3 regions of the Shewanella sp. SACH genome follow, and region 1 is predicted to be linked to each of the others. Evidence: predicted binding sites of a transcription regulator. Region 1 holds the regulator's gene; each other region holds the start of a gene.
What was found. The regulator sigma-54, encoded in region 1, starts transcription at its own class of promoters, with help from an activator protein. The targets are predictions, from matches to a motif close to GTTGGCACGNNNNTNGNNT.

Region 1 (5,064 bases):
ATAGCCGTGTGACGGCGAAACACATGGAACATTATGATTCAACGAATCAAACTTACTTTACTCAACCTGTTTATCTTGTTTATCCAGACCAAGGTAAAGCACAATGGCAACTCAGAGCAGATCAGGGCAAGCTAAACAAGGAAACGGGCAAGGTTGTATTAGAAAACAATGTTATTATTGATGCCATTAGCCCAGAAGAACCGATCCAGACCTTGTCCACCAGTTATCTGGAACTCGATCTCAATACGATGATAATGACCTCTGACCGCACCATTTACGTCACAGGGAAAGATTTTAATATTCAAGGCCAAGGCCTTTATGCCGACCTCAACGCGCAAGAAGTGCAATTGACCAGTCAGGTAGTAGGAACATATGAAGCAAAATAACGTATTACTTGCCAGCCTAATGCTAATAATGAGCATGAGCGCCTTTGCTAAAGTCGACGACCTGAAACAGGAAGTCAAAATCAAGGCTGTGAGCCAAACGGCAGATATCAAGAACAACCAGATCATCTTCTTTGGTCCGGTTGAAGTCACCCAAGGTTCGATTAAAATCCATGCAGATCAACTGCGTGCATTTTCTGCCGAAGGTGAAAATAGCAAAATTTTAGTGGCCACAGGTAACCCTGCGACGTACAGCCAAGTGTTAGACGATGGCCGTCCAGCCTCAGCGAGCGCGAAAGAAATTCGTTACGATATGGCGAGCCGCACCCTGACACTTAAAGGTTTAGCCTCGTTAGATCAAGCGGGCAGCCAAGTGACGGGTAATTTGATCCGCTACAACATCATCCAGCAAAAATTGATTGCCGAGAGTACCGGCAGTGGCGACGATCGCGTGATCACGATTATTCAGCCAGAAAGCTATCAAGATGATGCCAAACCAGACGCGCCAGCAGATAAACCTGTGAAAAAGCAGGACTCTAAATGACCCAAATCACCCTAAGAGCACAAAATCTGGCGAAGAGTTACAAGAGTCGCCAAGTGGTTAAAGACGTCAGTCTGACGGTCAAAACCGGTCAAGTCGTTGGCCTACTCGGCCCGAACGGCGCGGGTAAAACCACCACCTTTTACATGGTCGTCGGTCTGGTTAAAAGCGATAAAGGCCACATCTTTATCGACGATGATGATTTAACCGCAGATCCTATGCACCTGCGCGCCCGCAAAGGCATAGGTTACTTGCCACAGGAAGCCAGTATCTTCCGTAAACTGACCGTCCATGACAACATCATGGCCGTGCTGCAAACGCGCAAAGAATTAAAAAAAGAGCAAAGGGAAGAAGAGCTAGAGCATCTGCTTGAAGAGTTCCACATCACCCATATCCGTGACAGCCAAGGCATGTCATTGTCGGGGGGTGAACGTCGCCGTGTCGAAATTGCGCGGGCGTTAGCAGCAAATCCTAAGTTCATTTTGCTCGATGAACCCTTTGCTGGTGTCGATCCGATTTCAGTTATCGACATTAAAAAGATTATCGAACAGCTCAAAAGTCGTGGCCTTGGCGTGTTGATCACAGACCACAATGTCCGTGAGACATTAGATGTGTGTGAACATGCCTATATCGTGAGTCACGGAAACTTGATTGCCGAAGGAACACCCGCAGAGATCTTAGACAATCAGCAAGTTAGGGCTGTGTACTTAGGTGAACAATTCAGGCTATAGTTAATCAAGCGGAGCCAATGCAGGCAATTTATGCCACCATTGGACTCCACTCAAGATGATAACAAGCGACCTCATCCAACAATAATAACGTAGGGATCAGCGGTAACATGAAAGCGTCACTCCAGCTCAAACTGGGTCAACAGTTAACCATGACGCCACAATTACAACAGGCCATCCGTCTGTTGCAACTGTCGTCATTAGAACTGCAGCAAGAGATCCAGCAAGCCTTAGATTCTAATCCCCTTCTCGAGCTGGAAGAGGATCAATTCGACGCCACTAAAGACCCTGTAAACCAAACGCTATCCGATACGGATTTCAGTGAATCTAGCACCCTGCCGCCAGAAAAAGACAGCTCCACCATAGACACGGCAGAGTCCTTAACCAAAGAATCCATGCCCGACGAACTGCCCATGGACACCACGTGGGATGAAGTGTTCACCGCCTCCCCTAATTCTGGCCCCGGCGGCAGTCGTGAAGATGATATGCCCTTCCAAGGTGAGACCAGTGAAGGCTTGTATGAACACTTAGAATGGCAAAAAAACCTCACACCGTTTTCTGAAACCGATTTAGCCATTGCCACCGCTATTATTGATGCCATCGACGATCAAGGCTATCTCACCCAAAGCACTGACGAAATCCTCGAAGCCATGGGCAATTCTGAGGTTGAGCTCGACGAAGTCGAAGCCGTACTAAAGCGCATTCAACATTTTGATCCCATTGGTGTTGCCGCCCGCGATTTAAGCGAGTGCCTGTTGATCCAACTGTCGCATTTTGCCGCTGACACGCCCAACCTAGAAAACGCCCGCATGCTGATCAAAGATCATTTAGATCTGATCGCCGCCCGCGATTTTAGATTGTTGATGCGTAAGACTAAATTAAAAGAGGATGAATTAAGAGACGGCATCGCGCTTATCCAAACTCTCAATCCCCGCCCAGGTTTATTGATTACGCCCAACGATGACGAATACGTCATCCCAGATGTGTCAGTGTCGAAGAAAAATGGCCGCTGGGTGGTTGAGCTGAATCCTGACTGCATGCCAAAAATCAATGTAAACCAACATTATGCCTCGATGGCGCGCAGCACTAAAAGCCAAGCCGATAGCCAATTTATTCGTGGTCATCTGCAAGAGGCTAAATGGTTTATCAAGAGTTTAGAGAGCCGTAATGATACCCTGTTGAAGGTGGCGAACTGTATCGTCCAATATCAGCAAGGTTTCTTTGAATACGGTGAAGAAGCCATGAAACCTATGGTGCTTAACGATATTGCCGAAGCGGTAGAAATGCATGAGTCGACCATCTCAAGGGTGACGACACAGAAATACATGCATACCCCTAAGGGACTTTTTGAACTAAAATACTTCTTCTCTAGCCACGTCGGTACTGACGATGGTGGGGAGTGCTCATCCACAGCAATCAGAGCCTTCATTAAGAAACTGGTTGCAGCGGAAAACCAGAAAAAACCATTAAGCGACAGTAAGATGGCACAGCTTCTGGCAGAACAAGGGATCAACGTAGCCCGCAGAACCATTGCGAAGTACCGAGAGGCTATGCTCATTCCGCCTTCTAATCAGCGTAAAAGTTTATAACCTACAGTGGATATCGGAGGACGTTTCTATGCAAATAAACCTGAGTGGACACCATGTCGAAATTACCGAATCGTTACGCGCATATGTAGAAGAAAAGTTTTCAAAACTTGAACGCCATTTCGAACAGATCAATAATGTGCACGTTGTGCTCAATGTCGAGAAAATGCAACAGATTGCCGAAGCGAGAATAAATCTTATCGGTGGTGAAGTTTTTGCTACTTCAGAGCATGCTGACATGTATGCCGCTATAGACGCCCTGATTGACAAGCTTGATCGTCAGGTTATTAAACACAAAGAGAAGTTAACAAAACACTAATAATGGAACTTTGTACCATACTGCGGCCGGAGTGCACTACCTGCGCCACTCCGGGCAGCAAGAAAAAGGTACTGGAACTCATCAGCGACTTAGTCGCTGCCCAGTACCCGACCCTCTCATCTCAAGAGATATTCGAAAGCCTAGTGGCGCGCGAAAAGATGGGGAGCACAGGTATAGGTAACGGCATCGCCATTCCACATGGTCGACTAGCCGATATAGATCAGCCCATTGCCATACTCATTAAGTGTGAAGAGCCGATAGCATTCGATGCTATCGATAAGCAACCTGTTGATATTTTATTTGCACTACTGGTGCCTGCAGACCAATGTCAGCAGCACTTAAGTACCTTGTCTTGCATGGCCGAAAAGCTGAGCGACAAGCAAATATTAAAGCAATTACGCAAGACGCATGATGAAACGGAACTCTATCAGGTAATCACTGGATGAAACTGGTCATAGTGTCGGGCCGCTCAGGCTCAGGCAAATCTGTCGCCCTAAGGGTACTCGAAGATCTCGGCTATTATTGTGTCGATAACCTTCCCTTGCCCTTAATCGGCACTTTGCTTGAGCAACTCAAAGGCAGTAACGATCTCGTCGCCATCAGTGTCGACGTGCGTAACATGCCTGAGCAGGATAAAGTCTTAGTGAAGCAACTCGCGAGCCTGCCTCCTGATACTGAGTTAACCAGCTTCTTCCTCAATTCCAGCGATAAAATTCTGCTTAAGCGTTACAGCGAGACCCGCCGTTTGCATCCTTTGTCGAAGAGCCAAGTCTCTTTGCAAGAAGCGATAAAGCTGGAAGGGAAACTGCTCGAGCCTATGTCAAAACTGGTCGATCACTACATAGATACGTCAAATTTGAATATCTATGATTTAAGCGATCAAGTGAGACAAATTCTGCTCGGCAGCGTCGATAAAGAGTTAGTGATTAACTTCGAGTCCTTTGGCTTTAAGCACGGTATGCCAACCGAAGCCGACTTTATGTTCGATGTGCGCTTCCTGCCTAACCCACACTGGGAACTGGCGCTGCGTCCATTGACAGGCTTAGATGAGCCCGTGGCTGAGTTCTTAAATCGTCAACCACTCGTGAATAAGTTCATCTGGCAAATCGAAAATTTACTGGAAACTTGGCTGCCACATCTCGAGCGCAACAATCGCAGTTATTTAACTGTGGCGATTGGCTGCACGGGTGGGCAACACAGATCGGTTTACGTCGCAGAGCAATTGGCTAAACGCTTTAGTAACGGTAAACATAAAGTTTATGCCCGCCATCGAGAGCTGAATAATGCCAAAGCTTGAACGTCAGATCACCATCTGTAACAAACTGGGATTACATGCCCGTGCCGCCACTAAGTTGGTGGTACTGGCATCCGAGTTTGATGCGACCATCACCTTGATACAAGGCGATAAACAGGCATCCGCCGCCAGCGTACTCGGCTTATTGATGCTTGAGACTGGCATGGGTAAAACCATTAAACTTATCGCCGAAGGCCCAGATGCTGAGCCAGC
Region 2 (5,064 bases), on a different contig from region 1:
GCGTAACACTCTGCGTACTGGCGCACCCACCAACGCGGAAGATGGCCCAATGCCGATGGCTTGTTGGAGTTGTAAGAGCCCTGATGTGCCGCGTTTGATTGAAGAACAAGGCGAAGATGGTTACTTCAAAGGCAAATGGGCAAAAGGCGGCCCAGAAGTGGTGAACACCATAGGCTGCGGTGACTGCCATGAAAAAGGCACGCCAAAACTGCGCATCTCTCGCCCCTTTGCTGAACGTGGTATGGAAGCATTAGGCACACCCTTTGCCAAAGCGTCAAAAAAAGACAAGCAATCAATGGTCTGTGGTCAGTGCCACGTTGAATACTACTTCGATAAAAAAGAAGGCAGAAAAGGTTTCGTTAAATTCCCTTGGGATATGGGCACAACCGTTGAGCAAATGGAAACCTATTACGACGGTATTGAGTTCTCAGATTGGACGCATGCGCTGTCTAAAACCCCTATGTTAAAAGCGCAGCATCCTGGCTATGAAACTTGGAAACTCGGTGTTCATGGTAAGAATGATGTGAGCTGTGTTGATTGCCACATGCCAAAAGTAACCAACGACAAGGGCCGTAAGTACACAGATCATAAAGTGGGTAACCCATTTGATCGTTTTGAAGAAACCTGCGCGACGTGCCACAGCCAAAGTAAAGAGTTCTTAGTCGGCTTGACCAACGAACGTAAAGCTAAAGTGAAAGAGCTAAAAGGCCGCGCCGAAGCGCAACTGGTGAAAGCGCACTTTGAAGCCGCTGCCGCTTGGAAAGCCGGTGCAACTGAAGCGGAAATGAAGCCCATTCTAACCGATATCCGCCATTCACAATGGCGTTGGGACTATGCGATTGCTTCACATGGCGCTGCTGCGCATGCCCCTGAAGAAGTCTTACGTATCCTAGGGACAGCGGTAGATAAAGCGGCAGATGCGCGGGTTAAATTAGCGCAATTGTTAGCGAAAAAAGGCATCACAGATCCTATCGCGATCCCAGATATTTCTACTAAAGCCAAGGCACAAGCCGCTTTAGGTATGGACATGGAAAAAATGAATGCAGAGAAAGAAGCATTTAAGAAAGACATGTTACCTAAGTGGGATGAAGAAGCGAAAAAACGCGAAGCCACTTATAAATAGTGTTTAACAAATTGTTTTTAACCTGAGCTAACCCCTCATGTAAGCAAAAGCCCTCGCTGACTCAGCGAGGGCTTTTTTATGGGAGTGAATGTCAACGTCATGCCTGAACCAAGGGCTGTTTACTTCATTAGAGCCAAGGAGTGAATTGCTATTTTATCAGTTTTAATAATGCCCTAAAGCGCTCGCCTTGGGCTTGATGTTGTAATTCAAATAATAGCGATTCCACGTTAGTTAATAAGGCGCCTCTGGTCGTCATCATCTGAATACCCAGTTGTTTATTATCGGCACTGCGTGACGAGACGCCATCTGCCACGAGATGCACCGAATATTGCTGTTCTATAAGGTCACAACAGGTTTGATAAACACACACATGGGTTTCAATGCCCGCCAGTATGACGTGTTTACAATTTGTCTTAGTGAGTGCCTGCGCAAACTCTTCACAGTGCCAGCCGCTAAAATGTTGCTTTGCAATAGGGGAGCCGGTTTTCTCTAGCAAGGTTTGAAGCTCAGGACTGGTTGCTCCGAGTTTATCGGGTAGCTGTTCTAACCACAGTATGGGTATTTCAAATAATTGTGCACCTTGGATTAAGGTCTGTAGTTGTTGGTGCAGCTTGTCACTGTTATCCATGATTTGTGCAAGTTTTCCCTGCACATCAACGATAACGAGAACACATTCTTCGGGTTTTAACATCGGGCCTTCCTTCTGCGCTTGATGATTGTCTTAGTGATGATCTTCGCTTTTGTCTAAGAACTTGTGCTGTGATGCTCAGATTTCATCTCGATTTACGCTTCCCCCAGTAGACCCCAATTTAACCTTGTTACCAATAGGCCTAAGGTCGAATAGCTGTTGCACTTAAACTGCTCACTAAAAGAGTGCGTTGCACTTGTTTGTGCTCGATTATGGTGCATTTTTAACCTTTAAAAATAACCTTTTTTAGTTAAAGTTTAAAATAATCAGTAAGTTAAATTGTTGGCCTAATGATTGAATTACCTTTGATACAAGTTAATAACAATCGCGTTTTTTTGGAGGTCAGGATGAAACTAGTCAGCGCTATCATCAAGCCATTTAAGTTGGATGATGTCCGTGAAGCTATCGCCGGAATAGGTATTGAAGGCATGACGGTGACCGAAGTTAAAGGTTTTGGCCGTCAAAAAGGGCACACAGAGTTGTATCGTGGCGCCGAGTATCAGGTGGATTTTTTGCCAAAAGTAAAACTAGAAATTGCCACTAAGGCTGAAAATCTCGACATGTTGATTGAGGCCATTACCACTGCGGCCCATACGGGGAAAATTGGCGACGGTAAGATCTTCGTCGTCGACTTAGAACAAGCTATCCGTATCCGTACGGGTGAACTCGATACAGAAGCGCTATAAGGGGCTGACAATGGAAGAATTAACAAAATTAGGCGGCACAGTCACTGAACTACGCTTTGCACTCGACACCTTTTACTTTTTGATTTCTGGTGCGTTAGTTATGTGGATGGCGGCAGGATTCGCCATGTTAGAAGCGGGTTTAGTTCGCTCTAAAAACACCACTGAAATTTTAACTAAGAACGTTGTGTTGTACGCGATTGCCTGTGTGATGTATCTGCTGGTTGGCTACAACATCATGTATGTGGATAACACTGAAGGGGGTTGGTTGCCATCGATTGGTACCTTAATCGGTTCTCAATCATCAGATGCGAGCCATGCATTAGAATCTGACTTCTTCTTCCAAGTGGTGTTTGTGGCAACGGCGATGTCAATTGTCTCTGGCGCTGTGGCGGAACGGATGAAGTTATGGGCTTTCCTGTTCTTCTCTGTGGTGATGACAGCGGTTATCTATCCAGTAGAAGGGTATTGGACTTGGGGCCAAGGTTTTATCTCTAAACTGGGCTTTGTGGACTTTGCCGGTAGCGGTATTGTGCACATGACAGGTGCGACGGCGGCGATTGCGGGTGTGTTATTGCTCGGTGCGCGTAAGGGTAAATATGGCCCTAACGGTCAAGTGAATCCTATCCCTGGCTCTAACTTGCCGATGGCAACCTTAGGTATGTTTATTCTGTGGATGGGCTGGTTTGGCTTTAACGGTGGCTCGCAATTAATGGTGTCGGATGCGGCGAATGCGAGCTCAGTGGCAAAAGTGTTTGTTAATACCAATACTGCGGCGGCGTTCGGTGCTATCTCTGCGCTGATCGTGTGTAAGATGATTTGGGGTAAAGCGGATTTAACCATGATACTCAACGGTATTTTGGCGGGTTTAGTGGCTATTACGGCAGATCCTCTTTCACCTTCACTGTTAATGGCGGGTGTGATTGGCTTAGTTGCGGGCGGCGTGGTGGTGTTCTCGATTGTGGGCTTAGATCGCATTAAGATTGACGATCCAGTGGGCGCGATTTCAGTACACGGCGTGGCAGGCTTCCTTGGTCTAATGTGTGTGCCATTATCCAACGCTGATGCGACTATTACTGGGCAGTTGACCGGTGCAGCCTTCATCTTTACTTGGGTATTCTGTTCATCCTTTGTGGTCTGGTATGTGATTAAGAAAACCATGGGGATCCGTGTGACAGAGGAAGAAGAATACAATGGTATGGATGCGTCTGATTGCGGTATCGATGCCTACCCAGAGTTTGTTACGGTTAAAAATGCTGGCTAAGTAAACTGGCGAATTAATTGTGATTCAACTTGATGCCTAGCGTGGATCGAGGGATAGTAAAGCAGAGCTTAGGCTCTGCTTTTTTTATGGGTCATCGCAATGGTTGAAGCTCAAGTAGTTTAATGGGAAGGCATAAGTCGGTTGCCGAGCATTACTGCTTCCTTGCAGCATTATTTACCTGCACCATTTACTGCACGAATAAAGGAGTGAACTATGAGCTTAAATGCCACAGCAGTCGGTCAATTTACGCGACTCAGTCTTATCGTCATTTCTGGCTTGATATCAGTATCTGCCTTAGCAGGGGAAGTCATCGTTAATCGCTCGAGTGAGCCAGTTGATGCCTTTGCTGTGCGCGATCAAGTGCTCAAGGATTTTGAGTGGCAGGAGTCGCTGCGTCGTCAGCAGCAGATCCAAATTCTGCAGGCTTTACCTTTAGGTTGTATTACTGTGATGAAACCCTATCGCTATTTCACCTGTGGAGAACATAACTATCGGCCATACCATTACCAGCAGCGCGAGCTATACATAGAGGTTGATCGACCTTCGCAGTAACTAACTTGCTAAATCACTTGCCATTATTTTTGAACGATAGCGATTGTCATTTTTTGTAACCATTTTATGTCGTCTTTTTCGCCATTTGTAATAAGCTCAAATAGGAGCTAATGGTGTGGGAGGACATATGTCGAAACTATTCCGAGCCGTATACCTGAGTGCCATCATGGGCGCTGCACTCAGTCAGTTGTTTGCCTGTAGCTCGACGACCATCGAGCCTGATCCGTCTGATCTTGAGTCGCTACTTGCCGATTCACTGTTTTCCCCTGTCGCCGATATTCCTTCAGTTGCGGATATTTTTTATTTGCCGCCAGAGGTGGTGACAGACGTAAAGCGTAGCTATGACAAATACACTTTTTCCCACAATAACACCATGTTAGCCAACGAATGGTTAGCCAGTTATATCAATGCCAGTCAAACCAATAGCGCTAAAATTGATTTTCGCTATCAAGATAACCTGACCCAAATTGCCCGTGAAACCTATGCCCAAAGGGCGGGGAATTGTATGTCCTTAGTGGTAATGACTTCTGCGCTGGCGGACATATTGAATGTGGGCGCTGAGTATCAAGATATTGCCATTGAACCCGTATGGGACAAGCAAGGGGATTTCTATTTAATCAATGGTCATGTGAACTTACGCTTACTTCCGCCCGAGAATTTACATTCAGTCTATGTGTCATCTTCGGCAATCTTAGTGGACTTTATGCCTGAGCGCGCCCTACGAGGATATGGTAAGACCCGAGTGAATAAGCAG
Region 3 (5,064 bases), 800 kb from region 1:
GTAATTAAACCATCAGCACCAATTTCAACGTTAGTTAAACGACCAACAGTAGTACCGTCTTGTGTTAACTCTGTTGCCGCAAAAGGAGCAGCATATTGAGTTGGCGCATTAAACTTGATTGTTAAATCTTGAGTGCCATCAGCTCCAGCACCTAAAACGCCTGCACCACCCACACCTAAAGTCTCAGTCTTAACGACCGCTGGATCACTACCGGTATAGACACCAACAGAATTGAACTTGAGTACAGAGCCCTTCCAACCGCCGGTTGTTTGCGCTGTACTGGTTGAGTCAGGATTACCATCGCCCGTAGTATCCGTTTGATAAGTACCTGCAGCACCATCTAGATCGACTTGTTTACCATCAATAGCGTAATAGGCCACCCAATTGCTCTCTCCATTATAAGAGGCATCATTAGGCTTAACAAAATAGGTTGTCATGATGTGTGGCTCACCGAGTGAGTCATACATAGTCATTGAGGTAACGTTATTGTATGTCTTAGGGTCTAGAGGATCGAATGCAGCAGGGTCAAGGGTACTTTCCTTAGCATTTAGATTCATTTGTAAACTGACATTTTCAGTTTTTATTGGGCTACCTGCAGTATCAGGGATTTGCACTGGTTTAGCTGTAGTCAAACTTACCGATGTCGAGTTACCATCTTTATCCACAGGGAACGTCTGCAAAAAATTACCAGCAGAATCAACCATGTAGTTATTTGAATCGACTTTAAATGCCCCTGCACGAGTAAACGAATGGTCAAGACTGCCGATCTCAGAGGCAGTGACAAAGAAGCCACCGCCTTTAATTGCCATATCAAGGGAGTTACTTGTCAGCTGTAAGCTGCCTTGATGGAATTGCTGGGCGACCTGACTCGTTGCGACACCACCACCGACAGCTGTTTTGGAATTTGAAAAAATAGAATTAGCGTAAACATCCGCAAATTCAGCTCGCGATTCTTTAAAGCCAATGGTATTCGCATTCGCAATGTTGTTCGCCGTGGTGTTTAAATCTTTCTGTGCGGCAGAAATGCCACTCAATGCAATGTTAAACGACATAATTCACCTCTACTTTTGACTCAATTCAATTGCGGACAACAAACGCCCAATTCGGATTCTACAAAATTATTTTGTATAAACTTAAGTTTCAGACACAGCTAACACGTCGGTTAACTTGATCCCCATACCGCCTCTCAAGTTAAGAATGGCGCCGGTACTGGCCGTCCCTAAAGAAACGCTACTCACATGAGCATAGGTTGAAACGGGCAGCTCTTGGGATTTCCCATCCACTAAACCACTCGCCTTAATCGTATAGTTACCTGCGACCACTGGCTGGCCATTCTTATCTAAACCATCCCAGTTCACATCGACGTTACCACCATCGCTACCATCGACTTTAAAGGTTGTGACAACTTGGCCCTTCTCATCTTCGATACGCACAGTAATCTCTGGAATTTTATCAGGGGTACTGACTACACCTTTCATCGTTGGGCTTTCTGCGGAAATATTACCAGTATCGGTTGGGATCAAAACCTTACGACCAACAAGTCCCGATGCCTGCAGTGCTTGGCTCGACGTCATGACACTGTTTAAGTTAACAATTTCATCATTTAACTTGCCGATACCATCAACCGTCGAAAATGATGCCATCTGCGCAATCATTTGATCATTGTCAACAGGCTTAAAAGGGTCCTGCATCGATAACTGTTGGCTTAATAACGAGAAAAAATCATCTTGAGTTAACTGTTGGCTTTTCGCTTCCGGTACTATCGAATCTTTTGGCAAACGTATGCCATCAAGAAACGGATTGCCCGTTGAGCTGGTTGATGAATTGGTCGTAACAGCATTTGACTGACTCTTATTTTGAGCCGTCTGCGCCGATGCTTGGTTAATTTGATTAATGAGGCTCACAGCTTACCTCCTAAGTAACACATGTTATTTACCCATCCCAAGTGTTTGTTGCAGCATAGACTTAGCTGCTTCAGCGACCTGAACATTCATTTGATATGAGCGCGAAGCAGAAATCATATCTGCCATTTCTTCCATGACATTAACATTCGGTTTATAAATAAAGCCGTCCGCATCCGCCATTGGATGATCGGGCGAGTATTCTTTTAGTAGTGGTTTATCACTTTCAACAATACCTTTTACCGCAACACCTTGAGAGGCTTGTTGCTGACTTTGGGCTTTGGCCATTTCAGCTTCAAAAATAGGATGACGGGAACGATAGGTCTTATCTACGCTACTCGAGACGGAATCAGCGTTAGCTATATTACTCGCAGTGGTGTTCAACCTGACCGATTGAGCCGACATTCCTGAGCCAGCAACATCAAATATGCTAAATAAACTCATGATTAATCCCCTCTCAGCGCTTTCTTCATGCCACTAAACTTACTGTCTAAAAAACCAAGCGACATTTGATATTCAAGGGCATTTTGCATAAATGCCGATTGTTCCTGTTGGATATCAACTGTATTACCATCACCAGTATCGGGTTGATTTGGCACGCGGAACTTAACAAATTGACCAGTCAACTCAGCAAGACCAAAATGCTTGTCTGCCTCTTGCATTTCAAGACTATTACGCTGCTGTTGTTGGCCACGGGCGGCCTGCATTGCCGCAGAAAAATCTACATCACGGGCTTTATAATGTGGCGTATCGGCGTTAGCGATATTGCTCGAAATGACTTCAGCTCGCTGCGCTCTAATACCGAGAGTGTACTGATGCACACCCAGTGCATTATCAAAATTGATCGCCATAAAATTGCCTCCTCGTGTTACTCACGGAAATAAAGCAATTCATGTGCCAACATAGGAGAATAATGAGAATAACAATAGGGATGAGCAAGTGATGGGTAAAAAATTACCGACAAATGTCGGTAATTTTCTTTAAAGCAGCAGACTTAAGTCTTTTTCTGGTAATAAATCCCAGGGTTACAACGGACCATGTCAAACTCATCCGTTAAACCAGCAATAGATTCAGAAGCACCGAGAAATAGAATCCCTTTTGGATTAAGAGCGGCAGCGAATTGCCGCAAAATTTTTGCCTTTGCCTCAGGCGCAAAATAAATCAGCACATTGCGGCAAAAAATAATGTCGAACTTACCAAGTAAGCTATAACTTTCAAGCAGATTATGTGCCCTAAAGTTCACCAAACGCTTAACATTATCCTTTAACTTCATATTGCCTGAAGGCAAAGCATCAAAAAACTGACGCTTACGCTCCTCGGATAAACCGCGCGCTAATGCCAAGCTATCGTACTCAGCATTTTTGCAACGTTCCAACATGGAAGGCGATAAATCAGTGGCTTGAATTGACGCACTACCCGCAAGCGCACCAGGCTTCTTCTGCTGATACTCAAGAATCGTCATCGCCAATGAATAGGGTTCTTGCCCAGATGAACACGCGGCTGACCAAATCTTAAGTGGACGACCTAAACGACTGTACTCAGGTAACAAAACGTTATGCAATAACTCAAATGGATAACGATCACGAAACCAAAGGGTTTCATTGGTCGTCATAGCATCGATCACTTCAGCCCGAAGTGCACGTTCCGTTGGCTTCATCGAATGCTTAACCACATCGGATAAGGATGGCAGGTTATATTTCCCCATCAGAGGAGCTAGACGACTGCGCACCAGATATTGCTTATTTTCACCCAGTACGATGCCGCTGTGTTGCTCTAAGAACAACCTAAATTGATTATATTCAGCTTCAGCGAGTGATTTATTTGGCACATTCACATCCTAAATCCTATAGCAAGCACCAAAATCAGTGCGAAACCATCATGTTATAAAGTCGAGATTATAGCGTAAAGCGTATCTAGGTACTAACTACTGCACTTACAAACTTAAGTGTTTATTCACAGCAGCAGCCAGTTCGTCGGGATTAAACTTAGCGATAAAGTCATTGGCCCCCACTTTTTGAACCATTGCCTGATTGAATACACCACTTAACGACGTATGCAGTACCACTTTAATATGCTTGAGCTTAGGATCGTCTCGGATCTCAGCGGTCAAGGTATAGCCATCCATTTCAGGCATCTCAATGTCTGAGATAATGAGAGGGATTTCATCGGCAACATTGTCCATTTCTTTGGCGATTTCTTTAAGCTTATCTAACGCTTCTCGACCATCTTTTGCGGTATCAATTTGTAAGTTCAATGACTCGAGTGAACGAATAATTTGCTTACGCGCCACGGCAGAATCATCGATAACCATAATATGGTAATGCTGGGTTCTGTCGAGGGTCAGCTTTTCATTTGCTTCTTCACTGATAGCGGTTTTAACCGGTGAAATCTCATCTAAGATTTTTTCTACATCGAGAATTTCAACCAATTCACCTTCAATCTCAGTTACAGCCGTCAGATAAGAATAACGACCGGCACCTTGCGGCGGAGGCATAATCGCTTCCCAATTCATGTTGATAATCCGCTCAACAGAACTGACCAAGAAACCTTGAACACTGCGGTTATATTCAGAAATAATGATGAAACAGTTTTCAGTACTCGCTAAAGGTCTACCACCTGTTGCCGCACTCAGATCAATAACTGAAATAGTCGTACCGCGAATATGCGCGACACCTTTAACATAAGGATTAAGTTTAGGCAAAGTTGTCAGTGGCGGGCACTGCAGTACTTCTTTCACCTTAAACACGTTAATCCCAAACCGTTGACGACCGTTTAATTTAAAAAGCAGCAATTCTAAACGGTTTTGACCAACGAGCTGGGTTCGTTTGTTGACTGAATCAAGAATACTCGACATAACTCTGCCTTGTTGTTCTGTTTATGTACGGCCCTATGACTCGTTTGAGTATAGGCATATTAATTGCTTACGTCTTATCTATCGATAAACATAGTCGAAACTGAGTCAATCTTCTGACAGTGATGCAAATTATTATTACAGTGGTCAGCTTCGAACTTGATAAAAGTATAGGTGCATTCTGGCGTTACAAGCTAGTCTCTTCATTATGAAAGTAAATTTAGTCTGTTTTTTTAGTGTTTTCGCCCTCTTCATGCCCGCTTTTGCGAGTGCAGAGCCTATTGTTCCCACCGTATCGGCCATCTCAGAATT

Region 2: a site for sigma-54 is predicted at 2,093-2,111, ahead of BM607_RS17245 (P-II family nitrogen regulator). Genes of this name have one in related genera too.
Region 3: a site for sigma-54 is predicted at 2,785-2,803, ahead of flgB (flagellar basal body rod protein FlgB). Genes of this name have one in related genera too.

Annotation. Positions count from the first base shown of each region.
Region 1 covers NZ_MPDG02000002.1:255,626-260,689, reverse strand. Annotated here, with positions in the region: gene lptC (LPS export ABC transporter periplasmic protein LptC) at 1-386, shown strand, start outside; gene lptA (lipopolysaccharide transport periplasmic protein LptA) at 373-927, shown strand; gene lptB (LPS export ABC transporter ATP-binding protein) at 924-1,655, shown strand; gene BM607_RS08925 (RNA polymerase factor sigma-54) at 1,763-3,241, shown strand; gene hpf (ribosome hibernation promoting factor) at 3,270-3,557, shown strand; gene ptsN (PTS IIA-like nitrogen regulatory protein PtsN) at 3,560-4,003, shown strand; gene rapZ (RNase adapter RapZ) at 4,000-4,854, shown strand; gene BM607_RS08905 (HPr family phosphocarrier protein) at 4,841-5,064, shown strand, end outside.
Region 2 covers NZ_MPDG02000005.1:90,121-95,184, reverse strand. Annotated here, with positions in the region: gene nrfA (ammonia-forming nitrite reductase cytochrome c552 subunit) at 1-1,123, shown strand, start outside; gene BM607_RS17250 (hydrolase) at 1,272-1,814, opposite strand; gene BM607_RS17245 (P-II family nitrogen regulator) at 2,159-2,497, shown strand; gene BM607_RS17240 (ammonium transporter) at 2,508-3,758, shown strand; gene BM607_RS17235 (hypothetical protein) at 3,972-4,310, shown strand; gene BM607_RS17230 (hypothetical protein) at 4,438-5,064, shown strand, end outside.
Region 3 covers NZ_MPDG02000002.1:1,058,257-1,063,320, reverse strand. Annotated here, with positions in the region: gene flgE (flagellar hook protein FlgE) at 1-1,052, opposite strand, end outside; gene flgD (flagellar hook assembly protein FlgD) at 1,134-1,904, opposite strand; gene flgC (flagellar basal body rod protein FlgC) at 1,929-2,345, opposite strand; gene flgB (flagellar basal body rod protein FlgB) at 2,348-2,752, opposite strand; gene BM607_RS12585 (protein-glutamate O-methyltransferase CheR) at 2,896-3,735, opposite strand; gene BM607_RS12580 (chemotaxis protein CheV) at 3,835-4,755, opposite strand; gene flgA (flagellar basal body P-ring formation chaperone FlgA) at 4,961-5,064, shown strand, end outside.